Regions from separate parts of the Thermotoga sp. KOL6 genome, predicted to be linked through region 2. Evidence: predicted binding sites of a transcription regulator. Region 2 holds the regulator's gene; each other region holds the start of a gene.

Region 1 (3,284 bases), on a different contig from region 2:
TTATAGAGATACTCCCCTATCTTCATACTTTCTTTCTGGAGGTCATCGAAGAGCATTTTAACTCTCGGAATGTCGTTTCTATTAATAGCATCCCGAAGTTCTTTAATCATGTTCTCCAATCTCGATCTGAGATCTACGGGGACTTTGTCACCGTACTCTCTCAACGTTTTTTCAACACTGTAAGCGAGATCGTCTGCTTTATTCTTGAGTTCGATTTCCTCTTTGATGCGCCTGTCTTGTTCTTCGTACCTCTTAGCATCCTCTATCATTCTCTTTATGTCTTCCTCCGAGAGTTTGTGTCTACCGGTGACAACCATAGATTGCTCTTTTCCAGAACCCAGATCCTTTGCAGACACGTGAACAATACCATCGCTGTCTATGTCGAATGTCACCTCTATCTGAGGTACCCCTCTCGGTGCAGGTGGTATTCCCACGAGTTTGAAGCTTCCAAGGAAAATATTTTCTCTCGCAATAGGTCTTTCTCCCTGATAAACTCTGATTTCCACCTCTGTTTGACCGTCCTCGACAGTCGTGAAGATCTTACTTTTCCTTACAGGTATCTTGGTATTTCTTGGTATGATCGGTTCAAAGAGACCTCCTTTGACTTCTATCCCAAGGGTGAGTGGTGTGACATCTACAAGAACAATGTCCCTTCCCTTGGCCCCCTCCGTTCCTGCCAGTATGGCTGCTTGTATTGCTGCTCCGATCGCAACAGCCTCATCCGGATTAACACTCTTATTGGGTTCTTTCCCAAAGATCTCCTTTATAAACCTTTGAACCATTGGGACTCTCGTCATTCCACCAACCAGTATGATCTCGTCTATATCCTTTGGCGAAAGCTTAGCATCGTTTAGTGCTTGTTCTATAGGCCCACGAGTCATTTCAACGAGATCTCTGGTGAGCGATTCAAACAAGGACCTTGTGATTCTCATCTCGAGGTGTAAAGGTTGACCACTTGGAGAAACTGCTATGAACGGAAGACTAACATCTGTCTCCATCTTCGTCGAGAGTTCTATCTTAGCCTTTTCGGCTGCATCTCTCAATCTCTGAAGAGCTTGCCTGTCCTCTCTGAGATCTATTCCGTGTTGCTTTTTAAACTCCTCAGCCATCCAATCTATGAGTCTCTGGTCGAAATCATCTCCACCAAGATGATTATTACCAGCGGTTGCGATAACCTCGATCACTCCATCACCTATTTCAAGTATTGAAACATCGAAAGTTCCTCCTCCGAGATCATAAACCAAGACTTTCTGTTCTTTACCAGCCTTATCCAAACCGTACGCGAGAGCCGCCGCTGTTGGTTCGTTGATGATTCTCAAAACTTCAAGTCCCGCTATGATTCCTGCTTCTTTTGTTGCCTGTCTTTGAGCATCGTTGAAGTATGCAGGACATGTGATGACTGCTTTCTTTATTTCCCCACCCAAATACGCCTCAGCGTCTTTTTTGAGCTTTTTCAAAATGAATGCACTGATTTCTTGCGGAGTATATTCTTTGTCATCTATTCTAACTCTGTAATCGGTTCCCATTTTTCTCTTTATGGATTTTATTGTCCGCTCGGGATTGAGTATCATTTGCCTCTTGGCAGGTTCACCAACGAGAATTTCTCCACTTTTAGTAAAAGCAACAACAGATGGTGTTATTCTACTACCCTCCGCGTTGGGTATCACCTCAACCGTTCCATCCGGTTTCATCCAAGCTATGACAGAATTAGTCGTTCCGAGGTCTATTCCAACAACAAATTCTTTCTTTTCTGCCATTTTTCCACCTCCTTATCGGTCTTTCCGTGGAAAATTATAGAAAGCTCTGGGTAATATGTCAAGTGTTAGGATTCAAATTGGTTAATAGATAAAAATATGATAAAAAGACCATTTTGTGTATGGTAATGTATATGTAATAATATTGTATAGCAAACGAAATGTATGAATGACAAGAACATTTTCCTAAAAAAATAAGCTATAATAAATTGCGTTAGGGAGGGATACAAATGAAACTAGCAGAAGCATCATCAAAGAGACCTATTGCCATCCTGATGTTACTAACCGCTGTTGTATTCTTAGGGATTATATCTTTTCAACACCTGAAGTTAGATCTCCTACCGCAGATCGAATATCCGTATGCCGTCGTTATAACCACGTACATGGGAGCAGGGACGGAGGAAGTAGAAGAACTCGTAACAATCCCTCTCGAAAAGTACATCTCCTCTACACCAGGGGTTAGAAGGTTTACTTCCATGTCTATGGATTCTGTTTCGTTCATAATTGTGGAGTTCAACTGGAACGTGAAAACTTCTGACGCAGTAGGCAGACTCTCTCGATACATAGACCTTGCAGCAAGAGAGCTCCCGGAAGGCGTGAAACCAATAGTAGTTGAATTTGATCCATCTTTGCTACCAGTGTACGCCTTCTCAACTGAAGAAAACTACGAAGAAGTTGTCTCACATATAAGAAGATTGTCCGACGTTGCCAGTGTGGAAGAGTTGGGAAAACCTAGGAAAGTCGTTGAAATCGTTCTGAACCATGAAAAAATAAAGAAGTTGGATGTAGATCCATCACTTATAGAAACTCTTCTCTCTGGAAACTTGGTTTATCCTTTTGGTTATGTAGAAGACAGTGAAGGAAATATCTATCCAGTGTCCGTGGACGGTCGTTTTAAAAGCTTAGAAGATTTGAAAAACACTATCGTTGGGTTCAGAGGAGTGAAATACCAGTCTCTGTTGAGAGGAGATATTCCCAAATTACTCGTCCCCGTTCGTTTAAAAAACATAGCAGATGTCAAGATAACAGAAGAAAACGTTCAAGGAGAAATCAGGGTCAACGGAAAAAAAGCATCTCTCGTCGCAGTATATAAAAGAAGTGGTGCGAACACGGTTAAAACTGTACGAGAAATAAAAAAGATCTTGAAAAATTCCGGCATAAATTATGTCGAAGCTGTGAATCAAGCCTATTATACGGAAAGAGCTATAGACAATCTCCTCAAAAATCTGTTTTATGGCTTTATTGCTGCTTTTATCGTGGTTTTGATATTCCTTAAAGATTTCACCTCCACATTCGTCACCTCTTTTTCTATACCTCTCTCTTTGACGGTAACTTTTGTCTTTCTGTACGCTTTCGGAATCAACCTAGATACACTGACGCTCGGCGGATTAATAATGGCATTGGGGATGTTGGTGGATAACTCGATTGTTGTGTTCGAAAACATTTACAGACACCGTTCCCAGGGAAAACCTATCCCCGATGCTGCTAGGGAAGGAACTAGCGAAGTATGGGTCGCCATACTGGCATCTA
Region 2 (3,284 bases):
TAGAAGGAGCATAATGTCGGTACTTCATACCTGGAGCTAAAGGCTTCCCAGAGAATTTACCACTTCTCACAAAATCTGGGACAACAAGTTCGGGAAAAATCTCTTTTAATTTTTCGACCTCAACAGGACCGGGTCTCAGGAGAACGGGATGATCTTTAGAGAGATCTATTATGGTTGATTCCAATCCGAAAGGAGCGTTCCCTGCATCCAAAATCATTTTGACTCTTCCCATGAAGTCTTCTACAACATGTTTTGCATTTGTTGCACTAGGCCTTCCAGACAGATTCGCACTCGGTGCGGCTATTGGATGCCCAAACATTTCTATCAATTTCTGTGCAACGGGATGCGCCGGCATCCTTACGGCCACTGTTGGTAATCCGGCGGTGACAACGGGAGAAATCTTTTTCGATTTCTTCGGGAAAATAACCGTTAAAGGTCCTGGCCAGAATTTTTCTAAAAAATCCATATAAGGTTCGTAATTGTCTGCTATTTCCTTGAGTTGAGAAAGAGAACCTATGTGCACAATAAGAGGGTTGTCAGAAGGCCTTCCTTTGATTTCAAAAATTTTCCTACAAGCTTCTTCGTTGTAGGCATCTGCACCTATTCCATAGACGGTTTCGGTGGGAAAGACTATTACTTCACCTTCTCGAAGCAACTTCACAGCTTCTTTTAAACTTTCCTCATCTGGATTCAACGGATCGATTTTCAACACTTTCGTCATAATTTTACCTCCCAGGATGAAACAATAAAACAAAGGGGCTCGTGGAGCCCCTTGTTGGTTTGGTGCCGAGGGCGGGACTTGAACCCGCACGGGGTCATCCCCCAGCTGATTTTGAGTCAGCCGCGTCTGCCATTCCGCCACCTCGGCCCTCTTCCTGCAGTATATATTAACAACTTTTCATTTACAAATCAAGTCCCAACGTTTTGCTCTTACCCTTGAATTCCCCTGAAATGTATGTTAAACTTATATTAGCACTCAACAGAAAGGAGTGCTAACATGAGAGGACGTCAAAACAGGAGAAAAGATCTCAAAAAACTGAACGATCGACAAAGAAAGGTTCTCTATTGTATTGTTCGAGAATATATAGAAAGCAAAAAACCTGTAAGTTCACAAAGAGTGCTTGAAATAAGCAACATAGACTTCAGCAGTGCCACTATAAGAAATGATATGAAAAAGCTGGAATATCTTGGATACATCTATCAACCCCATACCTCTGCTGGTCGCGTTCCGACCGACAAAGGTTTCAGGTTCTACTACGAAGAGATGGTGAAACTAACAGAAGAAACTACAGAAACAGATGTGGAAGTAGAAGCCATTAAATTTATTCCGCTCGCTGATCCTGAAAAGGTCTTACTCTTGGCTGGAAATCTCTTGTCCCGACTCACAGGAGGATACGTCCTACTGGAGAGACCGAATCCTAAAGAGTTAAGAATTCTTCGCGTATTGCTCATACCGATTTCCGAAGACTACATTATATTCTCCATACTTACAGAATTCGGTGTTTCAAAAATTACCCCTATAAGAGTCCATGAAAATTGGAACTGGGAAGAGATAGAGAAACAATTGAATCTTATTCTCAAAGGAAGAACGATTGATGAGATCTTGAGTGGAAAAGTAGAAACCTTGAGAGGGAGCAATCTTGTCAAATTGATAGAATCAGTGATCAGTGAAAAGCTAGAAAGGTACGTAGATGTTGGCCTGGAAAATCTCTTAAAGGATGACACTCTCGATCTCGAAGACATAAAGAATCTATTGGAAGAGGTGAAAGATCAAGAATTTCTCGAAAGTCTGATCGAAGAGGAAAAAGATGTAACGGTAAAAATAGGGAAAGAGATTGGGAGAAAAAAACTGGAGAAATTCGCGATCTTTTCTGGCAGATACTTCAAAAATACTTCACCAATAGGAAGTGTCTTTTTGTTCACCTCGAAAGTGACAAGATACGATAAAAACAGAAAAGTTTTCGATTATGTGTTAAACCGCTTATCTGAATTCTTCACATCGGTGTCCAGGAGGTGATAGAATGTCTGAAAGAGAAAGAATAGAATGCAAAGAATTGGAAGAAAGATGCAAAGAACTCGAAGAATACGCAAAAAGATTGAAAGCTGAATACGAAAATTATCGAGAAGAAGTCGCCCGAGAGAAAAGAGAGCTCATAAAAAATGCGAACGAATATTTAATATCAAAATTGATTCCCATTCTTGATGATTTTGAAAGAGCACTGAATCAAGGGGAACGCGGTGAATCTTTTTACGAAGGAATAAAGCTCATTTACAAGAAACTTTTGAACGTCCTTGAAAAAGAGGGACTCACGAAAATACAGATAGGGGAAACGTTCGATCCTTTCGAACATGAAGCAGTTGAAAGAGTAGAAACAGAGGATGTGGAAGAGTACACGATACTTGAAGTTGTCGAGAACGGCTACAAATTCCATGGAAAGGTCTTGAAACCTGCAAAGGTAAAAGTGGCAGTGAAACCTAGAAAAAGCGACATTTCCACTGGCAAACATAGTAGCGAGGAGTGATTCCAATGAGAAGAGAGAAAAAAGATTACTACGAAATTCTTGGTGTTCCGAGAAACGCCACTCAAGAAGAAATAAGAAGAGCCTACAAGAAACTTGTAAAAGAATGGCATCCAGACAGACATCCGGAGAACAGGAAAGAAGCCGAACAACGTTTTAAAGAAATTCAAGAAGCCTACGAGATTCTGAGTGATCCACAGAAGAGAGCCATGTACGATCGATTTGGATACGTGGGAGAACAACCTTCCTACCAAGAAGGAAGGACGAGTGGGAGTTTTTTCGAAGATTTTCTTAGAGATTTCGAGGATATTTTCAACAGGGATATATTCGAGGTGTTTTTTGGGGAAGAACCACATCGCAGAGAAAGAAAAGAATACTCTCATAGAGGAGAGGATATCAAATATGAAATAGAGGTAAATCTTTCTGACCTGATCAATGGAACAGAAATACCAATAGAGTACGAAAGATACGAAACATGTCCTAGATGTGGTGGTACAGGAGTAGAGCCTGATTCCGGGTACATCAACTGTCCTAAATGTGGTGGAACAGGAAGAATCAGAGAGGAAAAACGGTCTTTCTTTGGGTATTTTGTTAGTGAGCGCACATGTGACGAATGCGGGGGAACAGGAAAGATTCCCAGAGAGCTCTGTCATGAGTGTGGCGGGAGTGGAAGAGTTCTAAGGAGAGTGCGAAGAACTATAAAGATACCACCGAACGTTGAAGATGGAACTCAGTTGAGGATACCTGGCGGTGGGAATGCAGGAT
Region 3 (3,284 bases), on a different contig from region 2:
ACAAATACGCCCACCACAACCAAGAAAGAGTCAAAATAGGACCTATTAAGTGTCTTAAACCATCCCAAAAGATGTCGAATCTTCCATTCAAAAGAGCGTCTACTGTTATGAGCTTGGTATAGCGATGAAATTCTGGTGATCTTACAGCCTCCTCAGCCCATATACTGAGGTTTCCAGGAGGAAGCCAATTGAGAATACTGTAGAAAATCATCAGAACAAGAAGGCCGAATACGAAATCTGGAAAAGACCATCCCACAACGGCAAATATTCTGATGAAATGATCGAGAAATTTTCCCCTGTGTACCGCTGCTTTCACACCGAGCCATATTCCGACGAAAACGACTGGGAATATGGCGTAAAGAGCGAGCTCCACAGTATAAGGTAGTCTTTTCAAGAGAGCATCCTTTACAGGTTCTTTTCCAACGAGAGACCATCCCAGATCACCCTTTAGAGTGTTGAGCAACCATTTTACGTATCGAACCACGAAAAAATCGTTCAGACCGTATTTTTCTTTCAGTGCCTCCAATTGTTCAGTTGTCAATTTGTCCAACATGTTTGGGTTCACGTAAGCTGCCAGCAACTTGTCAGGACCCAAAGATTGAATCATCGAAAATACTATGAACGTGACTCCAAGAAGTATCAAAGGAAGAAGCAAAAGCCTTCGTATGATGTATGCGGTCACTGAATACACCTCCTGAAAACTCGTTTTGTTGTACCTTCATAAGATTATACTATACCTCGGTATGCAAAACCCGCCAGCATTTTGAACTTTCTTTTAGTAAGGAAGGTCATAAACAGCGGTGATATAATATACATGGAACCAGGGGGCGAATGGGTTCGACGGGGATGGAGTCCCCTGGGAAGCGAGCCGAGGTCCCCACCACCTCGTAAAAAAGGTGGGACAAAGAATAAGTGCCAACGAACCTGTTGCTGTTGCCGCCTAATAGGTAAGGCGGCCGTCCTCTCCGAAGTTGGCTGGGCTTCGGAAGAGGGCGTGAGAGATCCAGCCTACCGATCTGGGTTTCGCCTTCCAGCCCAGATCGGGAAAATTTAGGAAGGCTATGGGAATGGGTACCCTGCCCGTGGGGTACCCTTCCCGAAATGAAAAACACGGGCTGCGCTCGGAGAAGCCCAGGGGCCTCCATCTTCGGACGGGGGTTCGAATCCCCCCGCCTCCACCAGAAAGAAAAGATAGGGTGCTTTGAGGCACCCTTTTTATTTTTTGTTTTGTTATGGCATTAACTTTGATGATGTCTGTAATCTGTAATTGTAATGTTAATTTTTCTTAAAATAATTCGCTTGAAGTCCCATAAAAAAAGTTGTATATTTATATTAGCAGTCCACAATCGAGAGTGCTAAAAAATCTTCGAAGGAGGGATACAACATGAAAGTGATTCCTCTCGGTGAAAGGCTCCTCATCAAACCCATTAAGGAAGAAAAGAAGACAGAAGGAGGAATAGTGCTTCCAGATTCTGCAAAGGAGAAACCCATGAAAGCAGAAGTTGTTGCTATAGGAAAAATTGAAGATGACGAAAAATTTGACATCAAAGTTGGCGACAAAGTGATCTTTTCTAAGTACGCAGGTACAGAAATAAAGATCGATGATGAGGATTACATCATCATTGATGTGAACGACATTCTCGCAAAAATCGAAGAGTGAGGGAGGTGTGAGATATGCCGAAACTTCTGAAATTCAACGAGGAAGCAAGAAGAGCTCTTGAGAGAGGAGTAGACAAGGTTGCTAATGCTGTCAAGATAACACTCGGTCCAAAGGGAAGAAATGTTGTTATTGAAAAATCGTGGGGTTCTCCTACCATCACCAATGATGGTGTCTCCATAGCCAAGGAGATCGAACTCGAGGATAAGTTTGAAAATCTCGGTGCACAGCTTGTAAAAGAAGTTGCTTCCAAAACCAACGATGTTGCTGGAGATGGTACGACAACTGCTACCGTTTTGGCACAAGCTATGATAAAAGAAGGACTTAAGAACGTTGCTGCGGGAGCGAATCCTATTCTTCTCAAGAGAGGAATAGATAAAGCTGTTGAAAAGGCTGTTGAAGAGATTAAAAAACTCTCCAAGAAACTTTCTGGAAGAGAAGATATTGCTCACGTTGCCGCTATTTCCGCTAACAGTCCTGAGATAGGTGAACTCATTGCCGAAGCCATGGATAAGGTGGGAGAAGATGGAGTAATCACTGTAGAAGATTCTAAGACTCTCGACACTTACGTTGAATTCACCGAGGGAATGCAATTTGATAGAGGTTACATTTCACCTTACTTTGTGACCGATGCGGAAAAAATGGAAGTTGTTCTCAAAGAACCTTTCATCCTCATAACCGATAGAAAACTCAGTGCTGTGAAGCCTCTCATACCCATTCTTGAAAAGGTTGCTCAGACGGGGAAACCGTTGCTTGTAATAGCAGAGGATGTTGAAGGAGAGGCCCTGACAACCCTTGTTCTCAACAAGTTGAAGGGTACACTCCAGTCCTGTGCGGTCAAAGCACCAGGATTCGGTGAAAGAAGAAAAGCTATGCTTCAGGATATAGCGATTCTCACGGGAGGACAAGTGGCAAGCGAAGAACTTGGAATCAACCTCGAGGACCTCACCCTTGAGGATCTTGGAAGAGCAGATCTTGTGAGGGTTAAAAAAGACGAAACCATCATAGTTGGTGGAAAAGGAGATCCTGAAGCAATCAAGAAGAGAATCGCTCAAATCAAAGCGCAAATAGAGGAGACGACCTCTGAGTATGAGAAGGAAACTCTCCAGGAAAGAATGGCAAAACTTGCAGGAGGAGTAGCGGTTATAAAAGTGGGAGCCGCCACCGAGACGGAATTGAAGGAAAAGAAACACAGAATAGAAGACGCTCTCAGTGCTACCAGAGCTGCCGTTGAAGAAGGAATCGTCCCTGGTGGAGGAGTAACCCTTTTGAGAGCTAGAAAGGCGGTTGAGAAGGTCATAGAAGAACTCGATGGTGATGAAAAAATTGGTGCTCAAATTGTTTACAGAGCACTCTCTGCACCAATCAAGCAAATAGCTGAAAACGCCGGTTACGATGGAGCCGTGATCATTGAAAAGATACTTTCGAATGACGAGCCAGCCTACGGTTTTGACGCTCTAAAAGGAGAATTTTGCAACATGTTCGAAAGAGGAATTATAGACCCGGCAAAAGTTACGAGAAGTGCCCTTCAGAACGCCGCTTCCATTGCAGGAATGCTTCTGACAACGGAAGTACTTGTCGTGGAAAAACCCGAGGAGAAGAAAGAAACACCGAGTCTTCCTGAAGA

Evidence for each region. The regulator HrcA, encoded in region 2, represses chaperone genes, less so after heat shock. The targets are predictions, from matches to a motif close to ATTAGCACTCNNANNNTNNGAGTGCTAAT.
Region 1: dnaK (molecular chaperone DnaK) is a predicted target of HrcA. The motif match lies at 1,903-1,931, and genes of this name have one in related genera.
Region 3: groES (co-chaperone GroES) is a predicted target of HrcA. The motif match lies at 1,332-1,360, and genes of this name have one in related genera.

Annotation. Positions count from the first base shown of each region.
Region 1 is NZ_LNDE01000002.1:162,005-165,288, reverse strand. Features, by position in the region: gene dnaK (molecular chaperone DnaK) at 1-1,757, opposite strand, end outside; gene AS005_RS04995 (efflux RND transporter permease subunit) at 1,985-3,284, shown strand, end outside.
Region 2 is NZ_LNDE01000004.1:65,990-69,273, reverse strand. Features, by position in the region: gene AS005_RS08240 (L-threonylcarbamoyladenylate synthase) at 1-721, opposite strand, end outside; tRNA gene AS005_RS08235 (tRNA-Leu) at 782-868, opposite strand; gene hrcA (heat-inducible transcriptional repressor HrcA) at 998-2,017, shown strand; gene AS005_RS08225 (nucleotide exchange factor GrpE) at 2,022-2,522, shown strand; gene dnaJ (molecular chaperone DnaJ) at 2,528-3,284, shown strand, end outside.
Region 3 is NZ_LNDE01000002.1:299,441-302,724, forward strand. Features, by position in the region: gene AS005_RS05695 (ABC transporter permease) at 1-682, opposite strand, end outside; RNA gene ssrA (transfer-messenger RNA) at 824-1,181, shown strand; gene groES (co-chaperone GroES) at 1,385-1,660, shown strand; gene groL (chaperonin GroEL) at 1,675-3,284, shown strand, end outside.